Regions from separate parts of the Providencia sp. Me31A genome, predicted to be linked through region 2. Evidence: predicted binding sites of a transcription regulator. Region 2 holds the regulator's gene; the other holds the start of a gene.
What was found. Region 2 encodes CRP, which controls carbon source genes, mostly activating them, when cyclic AMP is high. Its sites were predicted from a motif close to ATGTGANNNNNNTCACAT; they were not measured.

Region 1 (3,576 bases), on a different contig from region 2:
CGGGTATCCATTTGCGTGATGATGCCGTCTTTTGGCGCATAAACCGCTTTGCTTAGTACCGCAGTCGGCAGGTATTTGTTGTAATTTTCAACAAAATCAGCAGGCCCTTTTTGCGCTGCAACCATACGGCCAAATACTTCTGCCGCTTTACCATTATCTAATACTGCCTGTAATTTCTGACGTGCCTCTTCACGGGTCGCGGCTAATGAGCCTGACACTAGCATTTCTACACACAATGCCATGGTCACTTCATAGAGGCGAGGGTTTCTGTATTCCCCTGTCAAAAATTGAACCGCTTCACGCACCTCAACAGCATTACCGGCACTTGACGCCAGTACTTCATTCATATCGGTCAGCAATGCGGTCGTTTTACAACCTGAGCCATTGGCGACTTTAACGATGGATTCAGCCAATTCCTCTGATTTCTCATAAGTTGGCATAAATGCCCCAGAGCCAACTTTTACATCCATCACTAATGCATCAAGACCTTCGGCTAATTTTTTACCCAGAATGGATGCCGTAATTAATGGTATGGAATCAACCGTTGCTGTGATATCACGGGTTGCATAAAAACGTTTGTCAGCGGGTGCTAATGAATTGGTTTGCCCAATAATCGCCACACCAACGTCTTTGATAATGTCACGAAAACGGACATCATCTGGGAAAATATCGAAATTTGGAATCGCTTCAAGTTTATCCAATGTACCGCCAGTGTGCCCTAACCCACGGCCTGAAATCATCGGTACATAACCACCACATGCTGCCACCATAGGGCCAAGCATCAGTGATGTCACATCTCCCACGCCACCTGTTGAGTGTTTATCCACTAACGGGCCATTGAGGTTTAACGATTTCCAGTTCAGAACCGTTCCTGAATCACGCATGGCTAAAGTCAACGCGACACGCTCAGGCATCGTCATATCGTTAAAATAGATAGTCATCGCTAATGCAGCAATTTGACCTTCTGAAACAGAATTGTCACGAACTCCATTGATAAAGAAACGAATTTCTTCTTCACTTAACGGCTTACCATCGCGTTTTTTACGAATAATTTCTTGTGCCAGAAACACGATATACTCCTTTAAAGTCGAATTTATCGGCTAACTAAATAGATTAATAACTGCTACTCGATTTTTTAACGTCAAAACCCAGTGTATTTAATAAATTAGCTAATAAACTTGATGCGCCAAAGCGGAAATGACGGCTATCTGCCCAATCATCACCTAAAATTCGACCAGCTAATGCTAAATATTCAGCCGCTTCTTCTGCGGTACGAACACCACCAGCAGGTTTAAAGCCAACGGTTTTCGCCACACCCATATCACTGATGACCTGCATCATGATTTCAGCACTTTCTAGTGTCGCGTTAACAGGCACTTTACCCGTTGAAGTTTTAATAAAATCAGCACCTGCTTTAATTGAAATTTCAGAAGCTTTACGAATCAGCGCCTTATCTTTTAATTCGCCTGTTTCAATAATGACTTTCAGTAATACATTCGCTGCTGCACAAGCCTCTTTACAGGCTTTCACTAAGTCAAAACCGACTTGTTCATTACCTGCAATCAGTGCACGGTATGGGAAAACCACGTCAACTTCGTCTGCACCATAAGCAATCGCCGCTTTCGTTTCCGCTAATGCGATTTCAATATCATCATTACCATGTGGGAAGTTAGTTACTGTCGCAATACGAACATCAGGGGTACCTTGTTCACGTAATGTTTTACGTGCGATTGGAATGAAACGAGGGTAAATACAGATTGCAGCTGTATTGCCAGCTGGGCTTTTCGCCTGATGACATAATGTGATAACTTTTGCATCTGTATCGTCATCATTTAATGTTGTTAAATCCATCAGGGTCAGCGCGCGTTGTGCGGCTGCTTTTAAATCAGTCATATAACTCTCCAACGTTGTTAATTCTTCAGAACGACACGTTCTTTGTTGGCGAGCGGGCTTGGTTCCTTAAAGATGCTAGTCGGTTTTTCCGAACTGAGCAGCTGAGATCCTTCTCACCGCATCATGCCCTAGAGTAATTTCACTCTTAGAACTAGCAGTTCCATAGCAGCTTACTAATGGCTATTTGACCATGAAACCCTGCTATTTTATGTGCTACAAATCACATTAATCGACTGAATGTTACATTATCAAAATTAAAAATGTTAACTAAATCTCATTTTAGCCGATCAGGCTATCAATTTATTCACTCAAATGGCTTTTATTTACTGCTCTAAGCAATAATTGGCTAAGTTAAGAATAGCTGAAAATTTGGACTTGAGATAAGCAGCTATTAAAAGAATATAAACCATCAAAATGAAAACGGAAGGACAATCACCCTTCCGTTATATTAGCTTCAAATAACGAGCTCATCGCTATCAGAAATCAATTAGATAATTGCGACTGCACCCAATGTTAAGAAGAAACCAGCAATTGTCGCACTCATCAAGTTAGACAGAGTTCCGGCCATGACCGCTTTCATACCTAAACGAGCAACATCGCCTCGGCGATTTGGCGCCATTCCACCTAAACCACCCAGTAAGATAGCCACTGATGATAAGTTAGCAAACCCACACAATGCAAAAGAAATAATCGCTTTGGTATGGTCAGATAACACTTGTTTACCTGCCGCAATGACATCTGCATCCGCCTTCATGTATTCACCAAAGTTCATAAAGGCAACAAACTCATTCACTACAATTTTCTGCCCGATGAAAGAACCTGCTATTGTCGCTTCATTCCAAGGTACACCAATCAGATATGCAATAGGGGCGAATAGCCAGCCTAATAATAACTCAAGGGACAATTGAGGGTAGTCAAACCAACCGCCAATGCCACCTAATATCCCGTTAATTAAAGCGATTAAGGCAATGAACGCTAATAACATCGCACCAACGTTCAATGCTAACTGCATCCCTGATGAAGCTCCCGACGCCGCCGCATCAATGATATTAGCAGGACGTTCGTCTTCAGCCACTAAATCTGTCGCATTAACTCTATCTTTAATATCTTCAGTTTCAGGAACCATTAATTTAGCGAATAACAAACCGCCCGGTGCAGCCATAAATGATGCGGCAATCAAATATTCCATCGGAACACCCATTTGCGCATAACCTGCCAATACAGAGCCTGCTACAGACGCCAAACCACCACACATAATGGCGAATAGCTCAGACGTTGTCATAGTTGCAATGTATGGGCGAACCACCAGTGGTGCCTCTGTTTGCCCAACAAAGATATTTGCCGTAGCTGATAAAGATTCTGTTCTTGATGTTCCGAGTACTTTTTGCAGGGCACCACCTAATATTTTAATGACTAACTGCATGATACCTAAATAGTAAAGTACCGCTATCAGTGAAGAGAAAAAGACGATTATTGGTAATACGCGGAACGCAAAAATAAAACCGCCGCCCCCAAATAATTCAAACATTTTATCGGAAACAAGACCACCAAAGATAAAACTCATGCCATCTTGACCATAACCGATCACTTTAGAAACAGCATCAGACACGTTTTGAAGCACGTTACGCCCTGCGGGTACGTAAAGAATTAATGCGCCAATGGCAAGTTGGATTAAAAATGCGC
Region 2 (3,576 bases):
GGATATATTACAAGCGAGTGCGGCGGAAGGCTTGATGATGCTTAATGCCGGAACTAATGTATTGCGTTTCACGCCATCACTGATAATTTCCGAGGAAGAAATTAATAGCGGAATGGTGAAGTTCGAAAATGCCATTAAAACGCTATTAGCGTAATAAGATTAAATACCCAAAGAGAATTATCTCTTTGGGTTCTTCTTATTGTTATATATTTATTAATTTTTTATTTAGCTGCATTTTTTCTGATTGAATCCCCGCTTTCATTATCGGTAAGGAGATTATACTTTTTTGCTCATTATCATTACTGAAATCTAGTTGGTAGTATGTTTTATCGTCGTTGTTTTTCATTGAAATTAAGCCATTGCTATCTGTTGAAAAAATCTCGTTAATTGGTTCATCAAATAGAGAGTAATTATCGCTGAAGTTATCTTCATCATAATTAGAATATAGATCTTCCATGTCAGAATAGTGTTCATCAAAATAAATGTCATTATCTGAATGATGTTCATCATCTTGGTTATTGGTACTATTCGTGTCGAATGAGTTATTTTTAAAATTTTGTTGTGATACGTCCAGATGGACATTGTGTTTCTCTAACCCATTAATATAATTAGATAATAATTTTGTTATATCTTGCCCTTCAATCGAGCCTTTGGGGAAATTTTTTGGCGATATGGTTAAGATAACTTGAAAATTATCTAAGCTTATTATATAGCGATGTAATTGATTTTTATCATGGTTATCTGTTAGATAATTATTAATATTATTAAATACCGAAGAGAGTAATGCAGTTTTATTATCTCTTTGTGTTTTCTCTATTAATTGATTGTTGTTGTTATTATTTAAAGTCGAATTTTTCATCTGCCTTTTGAAATTATTCTCCTGTAATAGCTCTAAAAGTTCATTACTGAATGCCAGAGAAGGGGATGAACTTTTATTTAATGCATTGAAATTGTTAGAGCTTCTTGTTTTGGCATTTTTTTGAACAAGTGCGAGTGAATTATTTTGCTTTTTTTCTTCTACTAATAGATTTCTATTGTTGCTTGCTGTTTTACTTAAGACATATGAAGGCAATACAGAAGCAGTTTGAACATTTGCTGAATGTTCCTGTATTCTTTTCATTGTGGTTGCTGGTACATGCGTTGTCGTTCGTTGTTTTATATGAGTAGCTATTTTAGATGGAAATCTATCTTGAGTTTTGATTGGTAGTGATATTAGTTTTTCAAACTGTTGAATTTTTTCTTTCACATTGCTAGAGGTTTGGTTCCCCATCGACGAGGCAAAATGAGCTGGCTTTTTAGTGTGGAGGATTGGACTTTGTGCCAGCTCCTGTAGGTTTTTTTCAACGATGGTATTCCAAAGCGAGGAGAGTGTATTTTTAGTCTGTAAGGGTTTTTCGGTTAGCGTATCCTTATTAGTCTGAAGAGATATAAGTTTTTCAAAACGTATAACTTTTTCTTTCACATTACTTGAGGTATTGTTTTTCATCAATGGAGTAAAATGCGCTCGCTCATTAGAGTGAGGGGCTGGACTTTTTGCCAGTTCCTGTAGGTTTTTTTCAACGATGGTATCCCAAAGCGGGGAGAGTGTATTTTTAGTCGGAGAGCGACCTTCGGTTAGCATGCTCTTATTAACCTGATTTGCACCTTGTCGGGTTTGCATTGGTGATGAAGGGCTTACATCAACGTTATCTAAGTCTTGTTTTACCGCGATAGGCTGTTCTGATTTGGAGGCGATATTTTTTGTCATTGGAAAACGAAGTGTTGTTTGGCATGCTTTATTTGTTCTCCCCAAACAGCAATTTGAGTTGTTAATCAACGAATTTTTCGGCGATAAATTTATAATAGGTTTTTCAGTGTCAGCGCTATTTTTATCATAATTAATAATTATCTTTATATTTGGCATCGTATTTTCCATTGAATTCGTATTTTTAATATTTATTAAGTTTTGCACAATGCCATTTGCCTTTATTCTTATTTCTATCGAGTTGGTTTTATCGCAAGTCTCAATAGAACATGTTGGGTTAATATTTGATTTTTGAATACTATTCATAAATTAAAAATTCCTTAATCATTAATGAGTGGGATATTTTTAATCTTATATGAGGAAAAATTACTTAAATATAAAGAAACGAGGTTAGTATGTATTTACCTAATAATTCGAGTTGTATGCATACGAACGATAAAGATACTCTTGTGAACAGACACAAGTATGTGATTCGGCTAGTTGAGTGCAGTTAACACCCTGCAACTTGAGTATGACAAGTATAAAAGAATTGATCGTAATTTTAAAAATAGGTATGGCTGTTAGAGGCAAAAGATAACCCTGCATCAGTGGTAAATGATACAGGGTTATCTTAAGAGTTAGCGAGTACCGTAGACAACAATGGTTTTACCATGCGCAGAGATCAAATTTTGATCTTCAAGCATTTTCAAAATACGGCCGACAGTTTCACGAGAACAACCAACAATTTGGCCAATTTCCTGACGGGTGATCTTGATTTGCATCCCGTCTGGATGCGTCATAGCATCAGGTTGTTTCGCTAGATTCAATAGAGTTTGAGCAATACGACCAGTCACATCTAAGAAAGCGAGGTTACCCACTTTTTCTGATGTTGTCTGTAGGCGGCTGGCCATTTGCGCAGAAAGACGCATTAAAATGTCAGGGTTTACCTGAATCAATTGACGGAATTTTTTGTAAGAAATTTCTGCAACTTCGCAGGCGATTTTCGCTCTAACCCACGCAGTACGTTCTTGCCCTTCTTCAAATAAACCCAGTTCACCAATGAAATCCCCCTGATTTAGGTAGGAGAGGATCATTTCTTTGCCTTCTTCATCTTTAATTAAAACAGCCACTGATCCTTTAACAATATAGTAAAGGGTTTCTGCTTTCTCACCCTGATGGATCAGAGTGCTCTTGGATGGATACTTATGAATATGGCAGTGTGACAAAAACCATTCAAGAGTAGGGTCTGTTTGTGGCTTGCCGAGAACCATTAGCGTTATCCTCTGTATGTTATTGCAGCCATTCGGAAAAGCGTACCAGAAAGGCTGGCTTTAAAGTCACTAGCTTAGCATATTAATTTGCCTTATATACCCTAAATAATATGGAGAGCTAAATAACGTCAGCACTCTGGTTGGTTAGGGGAAAGCAAATTGATATCAACACTATAATATAATCAATAAAACGGTTGAGTTTTGATCTTAATCCTATCAACTAAGTATTGTTTGTAGCATATCCGATACAGAAAGTCTCCCCTGTATCGCTTCAGCAGAATAAAGCTGATATAACATTCATTATATCTATGGAACAATGTAGCCTTTAAACTGATTTCATTTCAAGGGGAATAAAAATGGAAGCGAGAGTTAAATGGGTCGAAGGACTTTCTTTTTTAGGTGAGTCTGCATCAGGGCATCAGGTGATGATGGATGGTAATGCAGGAGATAAAGCGCCAAGCCCAATGGAAATGGTATTAATGGCAGCAGGTGGTTGTAGTGCGATAGATGTGGTCTCTATTTTGCAAAAAGGCCGTAATGATATTTCGGATTGTGAAGTGAAATTAACATCGCAGCGTCGTG

Region 1: deoC (deoxyribose-phosphate aldolase) is a predicted target of CRP. The motif match lies at 2,102-2,119, and genes of this name have one in related genera.

What each region holds. Positions count from the first base shown of each region.
Region 1 is NZ_JBKQGZ010000028.1:22,854-26,429, forward strand. Features, by position in the region: gene deoA (thymidine phosphorylase) at 1-1,070, opposite strand, end outside; gene deoC (deoxyribose-phosphate aldolase) at 1,114-1,893, opposite strand; gene ACLPIE_RS19360 (NupC/NupG family nucleoside CNT transporter) at 2,381-3,576, opposite strand, start outside.
Region 2 is NZ_JBKQGZ010000016.1:62,050-65,625, reverse strand. Features, by position in the region: gene ACLPIE_RS14265 (aspartate aminotransferase family protein) at 1-154, shown strand, start outside; gene ACLPIE_RS14260 (hypothetical protein) at 203-2,050, opposite strand; gene crp (cAMP-activated global transcriptional regulator CRP) at 2,362-2,994, opposite strand; gene ACLPIE_RS14250 (OsmC family protein) at 3,351-3,576, shown strand, end outside.